Regions from separate parts of the Streptomyces sp. NPDC059853 genome, predicted to be linked through region 3. Evidence: predicted binding sites of a transcription regulator. Region 3 holds the regulator's gene; each other region holds the start of a gene.
What was found. The regulator HrcA, encoded in region 3, represses chaperone genes, less so after heat shock. The targets are predictions, from matches to a motif close to TTNGCACTCNGNNNNNCNGAGTGCNAA.
Positions count from the first base shown of each region.

Region 1: the regulator HrcA is predicted to act here: its motif matches at 4,916-4,942, upstream of ACFV5N_RS12895 (FmdB family zinc ribbon protein).
Region 2: the regulator HrcA is predicted to act here: its motif matches at 2,330-2,356, upstream of groES (co-chaperone GroES).

Region 1 covers NZ_JBHWJL010000093.1:256-5,982, reverse strand. The annotation lists gene glp (gephyrin-like molybdotransferase Glp) at 1-256, opposite strand, end outside; gene galU (UTP--glucose-1-phosphate uridylyltransferase GalU) at 249-1,163, opposite strand; gene ACFV5N_RS12905 (5-formyltetrahydrofolate cyclo-ligase) at 1,218-1,835, shown strand; gene ACFV5N_RS12900 (penicillin acylase family protein) at 1,926-4,661, opposite strand; gene ACFV5N_RS12895 (FmdB family zinc ribbon protein) at 4,952-5,332, shown strand; partial or broken gene ACFV5N_RS12890 (S-methyl-5'-thioadenosine phosphorylase) at 5,329-5,727, shown strand, end outside.
Region 2 covers NZ_JBHWJL010000040.1:20,097-25,823, forward strand. The annotation lists gene groL (chaperonin GroEL) at 106-1,731, opposite strand; gene groES (co-chaperone GroES) at 1,870-2,181, opposite strand; gene ACFV5N_RS07095 (polysaccharide deacetylase family protein) at 2,406-3,338, opposite strand; gene ACFV5N_RS07100 (SAM-dependent methyltransferase) at 3,402-4,616, shown strand; gene ACFV5N_RS07105 (type 1 glutamine amidotransferase domain-containing protein) at 4,811-5,353, shown strand; gene ACFV5N_RS07110 (HNH endonuclease family protein) at 5,475-5,727, shown strand, end outside.
Region 3 covers NZ_JBHWJL010000089.1:543-6,269, reverse strand. The annotation lists gene ACFV5N_RS12580 (AMP-dependent synthetase/ligase) at 1-274, shown strand, start outside; gene hemW (radical SAM family heme chaperone HemW) at 322-1,554, opposite strand; gene ACFV5N_RS12570 (DUF3097 domain-containing protein) at 1,580-2,413, opposite strand; gene ACFV5N_RS12565 (MBL fold metallo-hydrolase) at 2,419-3,099, opposite strand; gene hrcA (heat-inducible transcriptional repressor HrcA) at 3,289-4,305, shown strand; gene dnaJ (molecular chaperone DnaJ) at 4,306-5,451, shown strand; gene ACFV5N_RS12550 (16S rRNA (uracil(1498)-N(3))-methyltransferase) at 5,470-5,727, shown strand, end outside.

The sequences.
Region 1 (5,727 bases), on a different contig from region 3:
CGCCGCCCGCCGCGCTCTCCCCCACCACCGCCAGCCGCACCGGCCGCTCCGCCGTCGCCGCGGCCACGTCGGCGGCGCGCACCGCGTACCCGTCCATCGAGCTGTTGTCGAACGGCGGCAGCGCGGCCGGGACGGTCACGTCCTCGGTCAGGACGCAGCCGTCGGCGTCCAGCAGCGGCAGGGCGATCGGGTCGAGCGGGCGCAGCGCCCGCAGGATGTCGGCAAGGTGGTCATCGACCGACCACAGGTCACTCAAGTGCCCGCATCTCCTCGTTGACATAGGTCTTCAGCCAGGCCCGGAACTCGGGCCCGAGGTCCTCACGTTCGCACGCCAGCCGGACGATGGTGCGCAGATAGTCGGCGCGGTCGCCCGTGTCGTAGCGGCGGCCCTTGAACACCACCCCGTACACCGGGCCGCCGCTCACCTGCGAGGTGGCCATCGTCTCCAGCGCGTCGGTCAGCTGGATCTCGCCGCCACGCCCCGGCGGGGTCTTGCGCAGCACCTCGAAGACGCCGGGGTCCAGGACGTAGCGGCCGATGACGGCGAGGTTGCTGGGCGCGTCGGCCGGGTCCGGCTTCTCCACCAGGCCGGTGACCCGGTGCACTCCGTCCTGGCCGGTGGCCTCGACCGCCGCGCAGCCGTACAGGTGGATCTGGGACGGGTCCACCTCCATCAGCGCGATGACGGAGCCGCCGCGCTCCTCCTGGACGGCGGTCATCCGGGTCAGCAGCGGGTCGCGCGGGTCGATGAGGTCGTCGCCCAGCAGGACCGCGAACGCCTGGTCGCCGACGTGCGGGGCGGCGCACAGCACGGCGTGTCCGAGCCCCTTGGGGTCGCCCTGGCGCACGTAGTGCATGGTGGCCAGCGCGGTGGACTCCTGGACCCGGGAGAGCCGGTCCAGGTCCCCCTTGCGGCGCAGCGCGTCCTCCAGCTCGTAGTTGCGGTCGAAGTGGTCCTCCAGGGGACGCTTGTTGCGCCCGGTGATCATCAGCACATCGGTGAGGCCGGCGCTGGTGGCCTCCTCGACCACGTACTGGATGGCCGGCTGGTCGACCACCGGCAGCATTTCCTTCGGGGTGGCCTTGGTGGCGGGGAGGAAGCGTGTACCGAGCCCGGCGGCGGCGATGACAGCCTTGCTGATCCGGGGGCGAGGTGATGTCATGCCCGTCACTTTATCCAGCTAGTGTGCTTGGACCCTTTACGCGAGGATGACGAAATGGATCATGTCGCAGGGACCGCGCACGACGGAAAACGGGCGGTGCGCCGCGATCTGCTCGCGGTACGCGCCGCGCTGAGCGACGACGAGGTCACCGAGGCCGCCGCCGCGCTGGCCGCCCGGGCGATGGGCCTGCCGGAGCTGGCGGCGGCGCGCACGGTCGCCGCGTACGTGTCGGTCGGCCACGAACCCGGCACGCTCGCCCTGATCGACGCGCTGCGCGAGCGCGGGGTACGGGTGCTGCTGCCGGTGCTGCGGGAGGACGACGACCTGGACTGGGGCACGTACGAGGGCCCCGGGGCGCTGGTGGAGACCGAGCGGGCCGGCCGGATGCGGCTGCGCGAGCCCGCCGGGGAGCGGCTGGGCCGCGAGGCGGTGCTGGCGGCGGACGTGGTACTGCTGCCGGGTCTGGCCGTGGACGCGCGCGGGGTGCGGATGGGGCGCGGCGGCGGCTCTTACGACCGCGTGCTGGCGCGGCTGGCGGCGGCCGGGGCCGATCCGGTGCCGGTGGTGCTGCTGTACGGGCACGAGGTGGTCGGCGAGCTGCCGGTGGAGCCGCACGACCGGCCGGTGCGGGTGGCGGTCACCCCGGAGGGCGTGCACCGCTTCCCCGGCTGAGGGCCGCCAGCGGCGGCCTGCCGCCGCGTACGACGGCGGGGCGGGACGGGCCCGTACCGCAACCCGTCCCGCCCCGCTCCGCTCCGGTGGTCACTCCTGGTCGGGGACGGCGCCTCCCGGCGTCAGCGTCAGCGTGTCGCGGGTGCCCTCGGCGACCGCCTCCGCCGAGGACGGCCACGGCAGGAACTCGCCGCGCGCCCACATCCCGGTCTGATCGGTGTAGTGCTCGTGGTACGCGTGCCCCGAAGCGCCCGACAGGTTGATCCACAGCGACTCGTCGAAGTCCGCCAGCGAAACGATCATCCGCATGGACGGCACCCACGTCGTCTCGTAGCCGCCCGCCGCGTTCCAGGCGGTGGCGTTGACCGCGTCCGCGCCGCCCGCCAGGTTCCACGGGCCGCGGTTCAGCATCCAGCGCAGCGGTCCCGGGCCCTCCTCGCCGAGCGTCTGGTTGGTGAGCGTCAGCTGGTGCAGCCGGCCCCAGCTCCAGGTGCCGATGTCCTTGCCCAGCTTCGCCGTCAGCTCCCAGCGGGCGTCGCGCATGGCGCGGGCCAGCAGCTCGTCGCGGTCGGTGGCGGCCGGCTCGGTGCGGGTCGCCGGCGTCGTCCACCAGTCGCTGTCCGGCTGCTCGATCAGCTCGCGCACCACCTCGAACCAGCGGTCGCCGCCGTCCGGCCACGCCGCGTCCGGGGACCGCTCCCCGCACTCGGTGTCGAACAGCGCCTGCCCGTTGGCGTCCTCCAGCGGCGCCGAGTCGTCCGCCGGCCGCACCCGCAGGCACTGGCCCTCCACCCGCAGTTCCTTGGGCAGCTTGTGGCCGAAGGCGAGCTGGAGCATGTTGGCCCACACCGCGTTGTAGTACGCCGCCGCGGCCGAATCCGAGTCCTGGCTGAAGTCCCAGCCCTCCAGCAGCTCCTGCGCCTCCTGGATGTACGGGTCGGAGATCTCGATGTCCAGCAGGTACGGCACCAGGACGCGCGCCATCTCGTTGCTGTTGTCCAGCTGGATGGACTGCATGTCGCCCATCGAGATCTTGCCGCCGTCCTCGATCTTCGAGACCAGCAGCTCCTCGATGCGGGCGCTGCGCGTGCCGTAGCTCCAGTCGTCGGTCAGGAAGTGGTCGTAGTCGGCCGGATCGATGACGGCCTGGTTGGCGGTGACGATGTAGCCGCGCTCCGGGTTCAGCTCCCAGGGCAGTTCCTCGGTCGGCACGTAGCCGGTCCAGTCGTAGGACGAGTCCCAGCCCGGCGCCGGGTAGCGGCCGTCGCCCGCGCCGCGCACCGGTATCCGGCCGGGGGCCTGGTAGCCGATGTTGCCGGCGGTGTCCGCGTAGATCATGTTCTGCGCGGGGACCGCGAAGTCGGCGGCGGCGGAGCGGAAGTCGTCGAAGTCGGCGGCCGTGTTCAGCGCGAACACCGCGTCCATGGTGTTGGACGGCTCCAGCGCGGTCCAGGTCAGCGAGACGGCGTAGCCGTTGCCCCGGTCCGGCGCCCCGGACTCCACCGGCGCGGTCCGCCCGGTCTCGGCGAAGTCGTCGTGCCGGTCGGAGACGATCGGGCCGTTCTCGGTGGACCGCACCGTGATCTCGCGGTCCTCACCGCCGGCGACCCGGATGGTCTCGGTGCGCGTCTCGTACGGCTTCTGCTCGCCGTCGCGCAGATAGTTGCCGTTGTCGAGCTTCTCCAGCCGCAGGTCGGTCACGTCCGCGCCGAGGTTGGTGAAGCCCCAGGCGATGTCCTCGTTGTGCCCGATCACCACACCGGGCATCCCCGAGAAGGTGAACCCGGACACCTCGAACGGGCACTCCTCGGTCACCTCCGTGCAGTACAGGCCCATCTGGTACCAGACCGACGGCAGCGAGGGGCCCAGGTGCGGGTCGTTGGCCAGCAGCGGCATCCCGGTCGTCGTGTACTCGCCGGAGACCACCCACGAGTTCGAGCCGATGCCGCTGCCCGCCGGGCCCAGCAGCGCCGGGATCTTGTCCAGCGTCGCCGCCAGCGCGCCCAGCTGCGTGGTCACGCCGTCGGCCGCGTCACCGGCGGACGTACCGTCCTCCTGGCCGTCGCCCTGGCCTTCGCCGCCCGCCGTGTCCGCCGGGCCGCCGGCGAAGTCACCGACCTCCTGGACGATCGGGTTGTTGCGGTCGTACGGGTAGCCGGGGTACAGCTCCTCGATCTGCTCGGGGCTGAGCCGGGCCGCCAGCAGCGACCGGTCGATCTCGTCCTCCATGTTGCCGCGCAGGTCCCACGCCATGGCCTTCAGCCAGGCCACCGAGTCCACCGGGTCCCACGGCTCGGGCGCGTAGTCGTTGAGGAAGCCGAGCGCCGCGTACTCCACGGACAGCTCCTCGCCGCTGCGCGTGCCCAGGTAGGCGTTGACGCCCTCCGCGTACGCGTCCAGGTACTCCTTGGTCTCCGGCGCGAGCTGCTCGTCGTACTCCTGCTGCGCGACCTGCCGCCAGCCCAGGGTGCGCAGGAACGCGTCGGTCTCCACCTGCCCGTCGCCGAACATCTCCGAGAGCCGGCCGGAGGTCATGTGCCGCCGGACATCCATCTCCCAGAACCGGTCCTGGGCGTGGACATAGCCCTGGGCGCGGAACAGGTCCAGGGCGGAGTCGGCGTACAGGCGCGGGATGCCGTTCCCGTCCCGCTGGACCGTGACGGGGCCGGAGAGCCCGTCCATTTCTATCTCTCCCGACACCTGCGGGTAGGACGCCCGCACGGTGCTCACGGTCCAGAAAGCGCCGTACCCCAATCCGGAGAGGACGACCAGTACGACAGCGATCACGAACACGCGGAGGCGTCGCGAGGGCTTCTTGGCGGGCATCTGTGTCCTTCACAGGCCAGGTAAGCGGATGGAAGCAACCATAGACATACGGCCACTGGGGTGAGCCTACGGGGAGTCAGCCGGGGCCCTCGCGCACGGCGCAGCCCGCCGAAACCGGCGCGAACCGGGCAGGCGCGCCCGGCGCCCGGGACGTGCGCCGTGGGGTGGCGGGAGGCGACGGGGGGCCGGTGCGGCGGGGAGCCGGGCGTCGGCAGTGGACTTCCGTACCCGGAATGTTGCACGATGGACCGTCGTTAGCACTCGGTGGAGAAGAGTGCCAGGAGGATCACGTGCCGACGTATCAGTATCAGTGCACCGCGTGCCAAGAGGGCCTCGAAGTGGTGCAGAAGTTCACCGACGACGCGCTCACCGAGTGCCCCAGCTGCCAGGGGCGGCTGAAGAAGGTGTTCTCGGCGGTCGGCATCGTCTTCAAGGGCTCCGGCTTCTACCGCAACGACAGCCGTAACAGCTCCTCCAGCAGCAGCCCGGCCGCGTCCTCGGCGCAGAAGGCGGGCGGCGGCGACGGCAAGGACGCCAAGAGCGGCGCGGGCGAGAAGAAGAGCGGCGGTTCGGACAGCTCGGGCGGCGGCTCCACGGCCACCGCCACCGCGTCCGCCTCGTCCGGCTCCTCGTCGTCCTCGTCCTCCTCCGCCGGCACGTCTGCCGCATGAGCCGCGCCGTCGCGGAGATCGGCGTCATCGGCGGGTCCGGGTTCTACTCCTTCCTGGACGATGTGACCGAGGTCACGGTGGAGACGCCGTACGGGGACCCCAGCGACTCCCTCTTCCTCGGCGAGATCGCCGGGCGGCGGGTGGCGTTCCTCCCGCGGCACGGCCGCAAGCACGGGCTGCCCCCGCACCGGATCAACTACCGGGCGAACCTGTGGGCGCTGCGCTCGCTGGGTGTGCGCCAGGTGCTCGGCCCGTGCGCGGTCGGCGGGCTGCGCCCCGAGTACGGGCCGGGCACGCTGCTGGTGCCCGACCAGCTGGTGGACCGCACCAGGAGCCGGGCGCAGACCTACTACGACGGCGTGCAGCGGGCGGACGGCCAGGTGCCGAACGTCGTC
Region 2 (5,727 bases), on a different contig from region 3:
GCGGTACGCCGCCGCACACCGTGACGGGGGAAGGCCCCCGCCCCACCCGGGTGAACGGGCGGGACGGGGGCCTTCCGGTGCCTTCCGGTGCCTCGCGGCGACGGCTCAGTGGCTGTGGCCGTGACCGCCGGCGGGGGCCTCCGGCTCCTCTTCCTTCTTCTCCACCACGAGGGTCTCGGTGGTGAGCAGCAGGGAGGCGATGGAGGCGGCGTTCTCCAGCGCGGAGCGGGTGACCTTGACCGGGTCGATGACGCCGGCCTTCACCAGGTCGCCGTACTCGCCGGTGGCGGCGTTGTAGCCCTCGCCCTTGTCCAGCTCGGCGACCTTGGAGGTGATGACGTAGCCCTCAAGGCCGGCGTTCTCGGCGATCCAGCGCAGCGGCTCGACGACGGCGCGGCGGACGACGGCGACACCGGTGGCCTCGTCGCCCTCCTTGCCCAGGCCGCCCTCCAGCACCTTGGCGGCGTGCACCAGCGAGGCGCCACCACCGGGGACGATGCCCTCCTCGACCGCGGCGCGGGTCGCGGAGATGGCGTCCTCCAGACGGTGCTTCTTCTCCTTCAGCTCCACCTCGGTGGCGGCGCCGACCCGGATCACGCACACGCCGCCGGCCAGCTTGGCGAGGCGCTCCTGGAGCTTCTCGCGGTCCCAGTCGGAGTCGGTGGTCTCGATCTCGGCCTTGATCTGGGCGACCCGGCCGGCGACGTCGGCGGTGTCACCGGCGCCGTCCACGATGGTGGTGTCGTCCTTGGTGACGGTGACGCGGCGGGCGGTGCCGAGCACGTCGAGACCGGCCTGCTCCAGCTTGAGGCCGACCTCCTCGGAGATCACGGTGGCGTTGGTGAGGGTGGCGATGTCACCCAGCATGGCCTTGCGGCGGTCACCGAAGCCGGGCGCCTTGACCGCGACCGCGTTGAAGGTGCCGCGGATCTTGTTGACGACGAGGGTGGACAGGGCCTCGCCCTCGACGTCCTCGGCGATGATCAGCAGCGGCTTGGAGGCTCCGCCGGACTGCATGATCTTCTCCAGCAGCGGGAGGAGATCCTGGATGGCGGAGATCTTGCCCTGGTGGATCAGGATGTACGGGTCGTCGAGGACGGCCTCCATACGCTCCTGGTCGGTGACGAAGTACGGGGACAGGTAGCCCTTGTCGAAGGCCATGCCCTCGGTGAAGTCGAGCTCCAGGCCGAAGGTCTGGGACTCCTCGACGGTGATGACACCGTCCTTGCCGACCTTGTCCATCGCCTGGGCGATCAGCTCGCCGACCTGCTTGTCCTGGGCGGACAGCGCGGCGACGGCGGCGATGTCCTCCTTGGAGTCGATCGGGCGGGCGCTGGCCAGCAGGTCGTCGGAGATGGCGCGGACCGCGGCGTCGATGCCCTTCTTCAGGGCGGCCGGGGAGGCACCGGCGGCGACGTTGCGCAGCCCCTCGCGGACGAGCGCCTGGGCCAGGACGGTGGCGGTGGTGGTGCCGTCACCCGCGATGTCGTTGGTCTTGGTCGCCACCTCCTTCACCAGCTGGGCGCCGAGGTTCTCGTAGGCGTCCTCGATCTCCACCTCACGGGCGATGGTGACACCGTCGTTGGTGATGGTGGGGGCGCCGAACTTCTTGTCGATGACGACGTTGCGGCCCTTGGGACCGATGGTCACCTTCACCGCGTCGGCGAGCTGGTTGACACCGCGCTCGAGGGCGCGCCGGGCGTCCTCGTCGAACTTCAGGATCTTCGCCATGACGTGCGTATCCCTCGTAAAAGTATGTGGAAGCTGGAGCGAGCTGGTAGCTCGGGGCGAAAAGGCAGCCGCGCCCCTCTCCCGGCTGTCGGTGACGGGGAGCCGGGGCGCGGCCGGGTGAAGTGAAGCGCTTGGGGCTTACTTCTCGATGATGGCGAGCACATCGCGGGCGGAGAGCACCAGGTACTCCTCGCCGTTGTACTTCACCTCGGTGCCGCCGTACTTGCTGTACAGCACGATGTCGCCGACCTTGACGTCGAGCGGCAGACGGTCGCCGTTCTCGAAGCGGCCCGGGCCCACGGCGAGGACGGTGCCCTCCTGGGGCTTCTCCTTCGCGGTGTCCGGAATGACCAGGCCGGAGGCCGTGGTCTGCTCGGCGTCGAGCGGCTGGACCACAATGCGGTCCTCGAGCGGCTTGATGGCAACCTTGGAACTGGTGGTGGCGGTCACGTCCGACCTCCCCCTTCGGAGAGCTCTTAAGGGTCTGCTGTCTTGGGATAGCGCCCTGGAGGACCCGTCGTCGCGGGTGCCGGATCCGCCCGTCGCGCATCGCTGGCACTCGCCGGTGGAGAGTGCCAGAATTGAGAGTAGGCGGCGATTAGCACTCAGTCAACCAGAGTGCCAGCGCGCGCCTCCGCGACGGCGTCCACGGAGACCGCCGTACCCCGCTGACCTCAGAGGTAGTCCTCCAGTCTGGCGATGGCGAAACCCTGCGCGGTGGCCGTGTCGACGACCCGCCGGATCATGTCGGGCATCGTGCCCTTCCACTCCTTCTCGCCCCGGAAATGGGTGAGGATGATGTCGCCCGGGTGCAGTTTCCTGTCCTCGCGCCCCCAGGCGATGCGGTCGGGGAACGCCTCCTCGGCCCACAGCGGGACCACCTCCACGCCGCAGGACGCGGCGGCGCGCAGGGTGTCGCGGTCGTAGGCCCCGTACGGCGGGCGGAAGAGAGTGGGGCGCTCGCCCATCTCCTCCTCCAGGGTGTCCTGCTGGGCACAGATCTCCTCCTTCTGTCCGGCGGCGGAGAGCGTGGGGAGTTCCCGGTGGTTGACGGTGTGGTTGTGGATGCCCCAGCCGTCGTCGCGGGCGGTCCGGAAGTAGTCGTAGTCGTCGCGCGCCACGTAGTCGGAGAGGAAGGCGCTGACGGGGATGTCGAGTTCGCGGAGCATGTCCAGCAGCTCCGGGTCCTTGTGGGCGCCGTCGTCGATGGTGAGGAAGACGACCTTGTCCTCGGTGGGGACCCGGGTGATGACGGGCGGCAGGCCCTCGCCGCCGATGTGGCCGGGTTCCGAGGTCAGCTCCGGCTTCCGGTCGGGCGGCGCGGGCGGGCGCAGCGGTGCCTTGGCCAGCCCCCAGCGCTTGGCGGCGGCGAGCCGCAGCTTCTCGGCCGCGGCGAGGTGGTCGGCGTACGTGGTGAGCGCGTCGGCCACCGTACGCGCCTGGGCGCGCTGCGGTGCGCCCAGACCCGCTGCGGCGGTGTCGGCGGCGGGTGCGGCCGTGGTCGCGGTGCCGCAGGAGAGGAGGGTCAGGCCGAGCACCGCGAGTCCGGAGCCGGCGACCCCGGTCCAGAAAAATGATGTTTGTCGTACTTGTCTTATGATCCTCATGGGGCGGATGCTGGCACCGCCCACCGGGGACTCCCGGCGCGACGTTCCGGCCCGCCGGGGAGAATGACCCACGTGGCCGCACCCGATTCCTCCGCCCGACCGACCTTCGACGCCCTGCTGAGCCCCGAAGGACAACAGCTCCTCGACCACCTGCGGGACTTCGACCCGGCCGACGAACTCGCCCTCGCCACCCGGCTGCGCCGCGACCACCCCGCCCACCTCGTCTCCGCCGCCCTCGGCCAGGCACGCCTGCGGCAGCGCGCGGCGGCGAAGTTCGGCGCGGACGCCGCCCGCATGTACTTCACGCCGCACGGCGTCGAACAGGCCACCCGCGCCTCCGTCGCCGCCTGGCGCGCCCGGCGGATGACCGGACTGGGGGTACGGCGCGTCGCCGACCTGTGCAGCGGCATCGGCGGCGACGCCATCGCCCTGGCCCGGGCCGGCATCTCCGTCCTCGCCGTCGACCGCGACCCGCTCACCTGCGCCGTCGCCGAGGCCAACGCCGCCGCCCTCGGCCTGGACGGCCTGATCGAAGTGCGCTGCGCCGAGGTCCGCGAGGAGCACACGGCGGGCTGCGACGCGGTGTTCGTCGACCCCGCCCGGCGCGGCGGACGCGGCCGGATCTTCGACCCCGAGGCGTACTCGCCCCCGCTGTCCTGGGCCGTCGGCGCCGCCGCCCGCACCCCGTACGCCGCGCTGAAGACCGCCCCCGGCATCCCGCACGAGGCCGTCCCCGGCGGTGCCGAGGCCGAGTGGGTCTCCGACCGCGGCGAGGTCAAGGAAGCGGTGCTCTGGTTCGGCACCGGCGCCCCCGGCACCCGCCGCGCCACCCTGCTGCCCGCCGGGGCCACCCTCACCGGCGCCACCGGGCAAGCCCCGGCCGGCGAGCCGGGACGGTACCTGTACGAGCCGGACGGTGCGGTCATCCGCGCCCACCTGGTGGCCGAGGTCGCCGCCCAGCTCGACGGACGGCTGCTCGACCCGACCATCGCGTACATCACCACGGACACCCCGGCCACCACCCCGTACGCCACCGGGTACGAACTGACCGACGTCCTGCCGTTCAACGTGAAACGGCTGCGCGCCCTGCTCCGCGAACGCGGCGCGGGCACCGTGACCATCAAGAAGCGCGGCTCGGCCATCGACCCCGACGAGCTGCGCAAGCGCCTCAGGCCCAGCGGCCCGCACCGGGCCACCGTCATCGTCACCCGGCTCGCCGGCGCCCCCGTGATGCTGCTGGCCCGGCCGCTGGCCGAGGAGGGCGGCGCCGCGGGCTGACGCCGCCGGGACCCGGCACCGCCGTCTTCCCGGTCACCTGACCTCCCGGCCCGGCCCCTGGCCGGAAACCGTCGCCCACCGCCCCCGCTCCCGCACCGGATTTCCCGCCCCCGCCCATGCATGACCGCCCCGCCGACGGGGCACCCGCACCGGCACGACACCCACAGGACCGGAAGCGAAAGGACGTGACCGTCGTGCGCGTGGCCTTCCTCGTAGCCCCCGAAGGCGTGGAGCAGATCGAACTCACCGACCCCTGGGACGCTCTGCTCGCAGCCGGCGGAGAACCCCGCCTGATCTCCACCCACGGTGGCCGGATCCAGGCGTTCAACCACCTCGACAAGGCGGACACCTTCCCCGTCGACGAGACCGTCGCCGAAGCCTCGGTCGAGTCCTACGACGGCCTGGTCCTGCCGGGCGGCGTGGCCAACCCCGACGCGCTGCGGCTCAGCAGCCGCGCCCTGGCGTTCATCAACGGCTTCTTCGCCACCGGACGCCCCATCGCGGCCATCTGCCACGCACCGTGGACCCTGGTGGAGGCCGACACCGTACGCGGCCGGACCCTCACCTCCTGGCCCAGCCTCAAGACCGACATCCGCAACGCCGGGGGCACCTGGGTGGACGAGCCCGTCGTCATCGACAACAACGGCCCCAACACCCTCATCACCAGCCGCAAACCCGGTGACCTCCCGGCCTTCGACGAGGCGTTCCTGGCCCAGTTCGCCGCCGCCTCCGCCTGAGGTGACCCGGCGTCCGCGCGCCGGTGGCTGACTCCTTCACCACCATGTTGACGTTCCGTGCCGGCCCATAAGATCGTCATCGGTCAAGCACGGAACTCAACAGAAACATGGGGTGGGCCACATGCGCGGCCGTCATATCGCAGTCGCAGTCGCCATAGCCGTCAGCAGCGCTCTGGCGCTCGGCGGCTGCACGGTGGAGGACGCCGCCGAGCCCGCGGACCGCGCCACGGACAGCACGCCGCCGGCCGACGGCGCCCCACCGGCCACCGACTTCATCGTCACGGCGCTCCCCGGACTGCCCACCCCCGAGGACGCCCGCACCCGGCTCGGCGAGCTGACGATCGCCGAACAGGGCTCCATGAGCGGCTACAACC
Region 3 (5,727 bases):
CCAGATCCTGGGCTGGGCGGCCGAGAACGGCATGGCGGGCCGCTCCTACGCCGAGGTGGTGGCCGACGCCCGCACCCGCGAGCTGATCGAGGGGTACGTCGGGCAGGTGAACGAGGGCCTCCAGCGCTGGCAGACCGTACGCCAGTTCCGGCTGCTGCCCCGTGACCTGGACGTGGAGCACGGGGAGCTGACCCCGAGCCTGAAGGTGAAGCGTCCGGTGGTCGAGGGCGAGTACAAGGAGCTCATCGAGGAGATGTACGCGCCCCGCGACTGACCGGGGCCGGTGCGGGCGCCGGGACCGCGCCCCGGCCCGCGGCCGGGTCAGTCGACCAGGTCGCGGACCAGGGCGTCCGCGAGCAGCCGGCCCCTGAGGGTGAGGGCCGCGCGGCCCTCGTCGTAGGCCGCCGGATCGAGCAGGCCGTCCGCCAGCGCGCGGGCGGCCGCCGCCGTTCCGGCCGCGTGCAGCAGCGTCAGGTCGCAGCCGGCCGCGCGCCGCAGCTCCAGCAGGATCCGCTCCACCCGCCGGTCCTCGTCCGTCAGCACCTCCCGGCCCGCGCCGGGGGAGCGCCCGGCGGCCAGCGCCTGGGCGTACGCGCCGGGGTGCTTGGCGTTCCACCAGCGCACTCCGCCCACGTGGCTGTGCGCCCCGGGACCGGCGCCCCACCAGTCGGCGCCGGTCCAGTACAGCTCGTTGTGCCGGCAGCGGGCGGCCTCCGATGTGGCCCAGTTGGAGACCTCGTACCAGGAGAAGCCCGCCGCCGACAGCACCTCCTCGGCGATCAGATAGCGGTCGGCGTGCACGTCGTCGTCGGTCATCGGGATCTCGCCGCGCCGCACCCGGCCCGCGAGCCGGGTGCCCTCCTCGACGATCAGCGAGTACGCCGACACATGGTCGGGCCCGGCCGCCACGGCGGCCTCCAGGGTGGCGCGCCAGTCCGCGTCGCTCTCCCCGGGGGTGCCGTAGATCAGGTCGAGGTTGACGTGCTCGAACCCGGCGGCCCTGGCCTCGGCCACGCACGCCTCGGGACGGCCCGGGGTGTGGGTGCGTTCCAGCACGCTCAGCACGTGGGGGCTCGCGCTCTGCATGCCGAACGAGACGCGGGTGAAGCCGGCCGCGCGCAGCTGGGCCAGATAGGCCGGGTCGACCGAGTCCGGGTTGGCCTCGGTGGTCACCTCGGCGCCGGGCGCCAGGCCGAACTCCTCGCGCACCACCGCCAGCATCGCGCCCAGGTCGGCGGCCGGCAGCAGGGTGGGGGTGCCGCCGCCGACGAAGACGGTGGACACCGGGCGCGGGTCGTCCCCGAGCACCCCGCGGGCCAGCCGGATCTCCTCGGCGAGGGTGGCCGCGTAGTTCTCCCGGGAGGCCAGCGCCCCGCCGGAGCCGCGCAGCTCGGTCGCCGTGTAGGTGTTGAAGTCGCAGTAGCCGCAGCGGGTGGCGCAGTACGGCACGTGCAGATAGAAGGCGAGCGGGCGGGCGGCGGATCCGTCCAGGGCGGTGGCGGGCAGCGAGCCGTCCTCGGGGACGGGCTCGCCGTCGGGCAGAGCGGAGGGCATGCCCTCCATTGTCCGCCATCCGTGGTCAGGGCACCGGGCCGCCCACCGTGACATGGTCGATCAGGTGCTCGACCGGGCCGAGGAGGGCCGGTTCCAGGTCGCGGTAGCTGGTCACCCTGCCCAGGATGTGCCGCCAGGCCGCGCCGGTGTTGGCGGGCCAGCCCAGGGCCGCGCACACGCCCTGCTTCCAGTCCCGGCCGCGCGGGACGGTGGGCCAGGCCGGGATGGACAGCGCCGAGGGCTTGACCGCCTGCCAGATGTCGACGAACGGGTGGCCGACGATGAGCACGTTCTCGTCCGTCACCTGGGCGGCGATCCGGGACTCCTTGGAACCGGGCACCAGGTGGTCCACCAGCACGCCGAGCCGGGCCCGCTCCGTCGGCCCGAACTCGCGCACGATCGCGGGCAGGTCGTCGACGCCCTCCAGGTATTCGACGACGACCCCCTCGATCCGCAGATCGTCGCCCCACACCTTCTCGACCAGCTCCGCGTCGTGCCGGCCCTCCACGTAGATGCGCCCGGCGCGCGCCACCCGCGCCCGCGCCCCCGGGACGGCGACCGAGCCGGACGCGGTACGGGCCGGCGCGGCCGGGCGCCCGGCCCGGGGGAGGGTGAGGGTGACCGGCTTGCCCTCCAGCAGGAAGCCGCGCGGCTCCAGCGGGAACACCCGCCGCTTGCCGAACCGGTCCTCCAGCGTGACGACCGGCCCCTGCGCCGTCTTCTCGCAGCCGATCACCGCCCCGCAGTACCCGGTACCGGCCTCCTCCACCACCAGGCCGGGCTCGGCGGGCACCTCGGGCGCCGGGGCGGACCGCTTCCACGGCGGGGTCAGATCGGGGCCGTAGTCTCTGCTGCGCATGGCCGTCATTGTGCCCCGGCGCGTGCGGCCAGGGACGCGCGCTGGGCGGCCACGAACGCGGCGTCCACCACCGCCCCGTGGCCGGGCACGTACCGCGCGTCCGGGCCGCCCCAGGCCAGCAGCCGGTCCAGCGCGCCCGGCCAGGCGGCAAGGTCCGCGTCCCGGCCGGCCTGCGGCTCGCCGGACTCCTCGACCAGATCGCCGGTGAAGACGGTGCGGTCCACCTTCACCGCCACGTCGTACGGGGTGTGCGCGGGCCCGAACGGGGCCAGCGAGACGGTACGGCCGCCGCCCAGGTAGAGCGACACCTTCCCGGTCACCGGGCGGGGCCGCACCCCCGACAGCGCCGCGACGCCGTCGGCCGCCTCCCGCTCCGGCATGCCGTGCCGCACCGCGTCCGCCGCCAGCTCCAGCGGATCGCCGAGCGTCCCGTACACCCGTGCCCCGGGGTAACCGCCGGCCCCCAGTGCGTGGTCGAAGTGCGGATGCGTCAGCACCACCCAGCGCACCGGCAGCCCCAGCAGCGCGCGCAGTCCGGCCCGGATCCGCCCGGCGGCGGCCGGGGACGGCCCCGCGTCGATGAGCAGCACCCCGCGCGGCCCGGCGATCGCGCCCACCGTCTCGTCCCATCCCGGCAGCCGGGTCCGCAGGACGCCGGCGGCAAGCTCTTCCCAAGAGGTCTCCACGGTGCGAAGTTAACGTCACGGAGCGGGGCATGCTCTGCCGGACGGGACCGCTCCCGCGATAGCGTCGGGCCGTCGCGCTTTCCCTGGCCTTGCTACCCGGCCGTACACTGGACAGGGATTGGCACTCGGAGTGGATGAGTGCCAGGACGGCACTGATGGGAAATGCGGCCGGACGGGAGGTGTCGCTGCATGCTGAGTGAACGCAGGCTGGAGGTGCTGCGCGCCATCGTCCAGGACTACGTGGGCACCGAGGAGCCGGTCGGCTCCAAGGCGCTGACGGAGCGGCACAATCTCCAGGTGTCCCCGGCGACGGTGCGCAACGACATGGCGGCGCTGGAGGAGGAGGGCTACATCGCCCAGCCCCACACCAGCGCCGGCCGGGTGCCCACGGACAAGGGCTACCGGCTCTTCGTCGACAAGCTCGCGGACGTCAAACCGCTGACCGGTGCCGAGCGGCGCGCGATCTCCAGCTTCCTGGAGGGCGCCGTCGACCTGGACGACGTGGTGAGCCGTACGGTCCGGCTGCTGGCCACCCTCACCCGGCAGGTCGCCGTCGTGCAGTACCCCTCGCTGAGCCGCTCCACGGTGCGGCACGTCGAACTGCTCTCGCTCGCGCCGGCCCGGGTGATGCTGGTGCTGATCACCGACACCGGGCGGGTCGAGCAGCGCATGGTGGACTGCCCGGCGCCGTTCGGGGAGACCTCGCTGGCCGACCTGCGGGCCCGGCTCAACAGCCGGATCGTGGGGGAGCGGTTCGCCGAGGTGCCCCGTCTCGTGCAGGACCTGCCCGAGTCCTTCGACAACGAGGACCGGGGCACGGTGTCCACGGTGCTGTCCACCCTGCTGGAAACCCTGGTCGAGGAGACCGAGGAACGGCTGATGATCGGCGGCACCGCCAATCTCACCCGGTTCGGCCAGGACTTCCCGCTGACGATCCGGCCGGTGCTGGAGGCACTGGAGGAGCACGTGGTGCTGCTCCGGCTGCTGGGCGAGGCCAAGGACACGGGTATGACCGTGCGCATCGGGCATGAGAACGCTCATGAGGGGTTGACCTCCACATCGGTCGTGGCGGTCGGCTACGGTTCCGGTAACGAGGCGGTCGCGAAACTGGGCGTGGTCGGACCGACCCGCATGGACTACCCCGGAACGATGGGAGCGGTGCGCGCAGTGGCACGGTACGTCGGACAGATCCTCGCGGAGAATTAAGTGGCGACGGACTACTACGCGGTCCTGGGCGTGCAGCGTGATGCCTCACAGGACGAGATCAAGAAGGCATTCCGCCGGCTGGCTCGGGAGCTGCACCCGGATGTGAATCCGGACCCGAAGACCCAGGAGCGGTTCAAGGAGATCAACACCGCCTACGAGGTGCTCTCCGACCCGCAGAAGAAACAGATGTACGACCTGGGCGGGGATCCGATGGGCCCCGGCGGCGGAGCGGGCGCGGGCGCCGGCTTCGGCGGCGCGGCCGGGTTCGGGAACTTCTCCGACATCATGGACGCCTTCTTCGGCACCGCCACCCAGCGCGGCCCGAAGTCGCGCACCCGGCGCGGCCAGGACGCCATGATCCGGCTGGAGATCGAGCTGAAGGAAGCGGCCTTCGGCACGACCAAGGAGATCCAGGTCGACACCGCCACCGTGTGCAACACCTGCAACGGTGAGGGCGCCGCGCCCGGTACCTCCGCGCAGACCTGTGACATGTGCCGGGGCCGGGGCGAGGTCTCGCAGGTCACCCGCTCCTTCCTGGGGCAGGTCATGACCTCGCGGCCGTGCCCGCAGTGCCAGGGCTTCGGCACGGTCGTGCCGACGCCGTGCCCCGAGTGCGCGGGTGACGGCCGGGTACGGTCGCGCCGCACGCTCACCGTGAAGATCCCGGCCGGTGTCGACAACGGCACCCGGATCCAGCTCGCGGGCGAGGGCGAGGTCGGCCCGGGCGGCGGGCCCCCCGGCGACCTGTATGTGGAGATCCGGGAGAAGGCGCACCCGGTCTTCCAGCGGCGCGGCGACGATCTGCACTGCACGGTGACCATCCCGATGACGGCGGCGGCCCTCGGCACCAAGGTGCCGCTGGAGACGCTGGACGGCACGGAGGAGGTCGACATCCGGCCCGGCACCCAGTCCGGCCAGTCGATCCCGCTGCACGGCCGGGGCGTGACCCATCTGCGCAGCAACGGGCGCGGCGAGCTGGTCGTCCACGTCGAGGTGCAGACACCCTCCAAACTCGACCCGGAGCAGGAGGAGCTGCTGCGGCGGCTGGCCAAGCTGCGGGGCGAGGAACGTCCTCTGGGGCAGTTCCAGCCGGGGCAGCAGGGGCTGTTCTCGCGGCTGAAGGACGCCTTCAACGGCCGTACGTAGGGAAGGCGCGCGAGCGAGATGACGGCGCCCGTATTCGTGACGGACGGGCCGCTGCCGGACGGTGGCGGCCCCGCCTCGCTGGTCCTGGACGGCGCCGAGGGCCGGCACGCGGTGTCGGTGCGGCGGCTGCGGGTGGGCGAGGAGATCGTGCTCACCGACGGCGCCGGTACCGGCGCGGTGGGGACGGTCTCGGCCGTCGAGGGCAAGGACCGGCTGGTGGTCGCGGTGGACGCGGTGCGCCGCGAGCCGCCGCCCGCGCCCCGGATCACTGTGGTG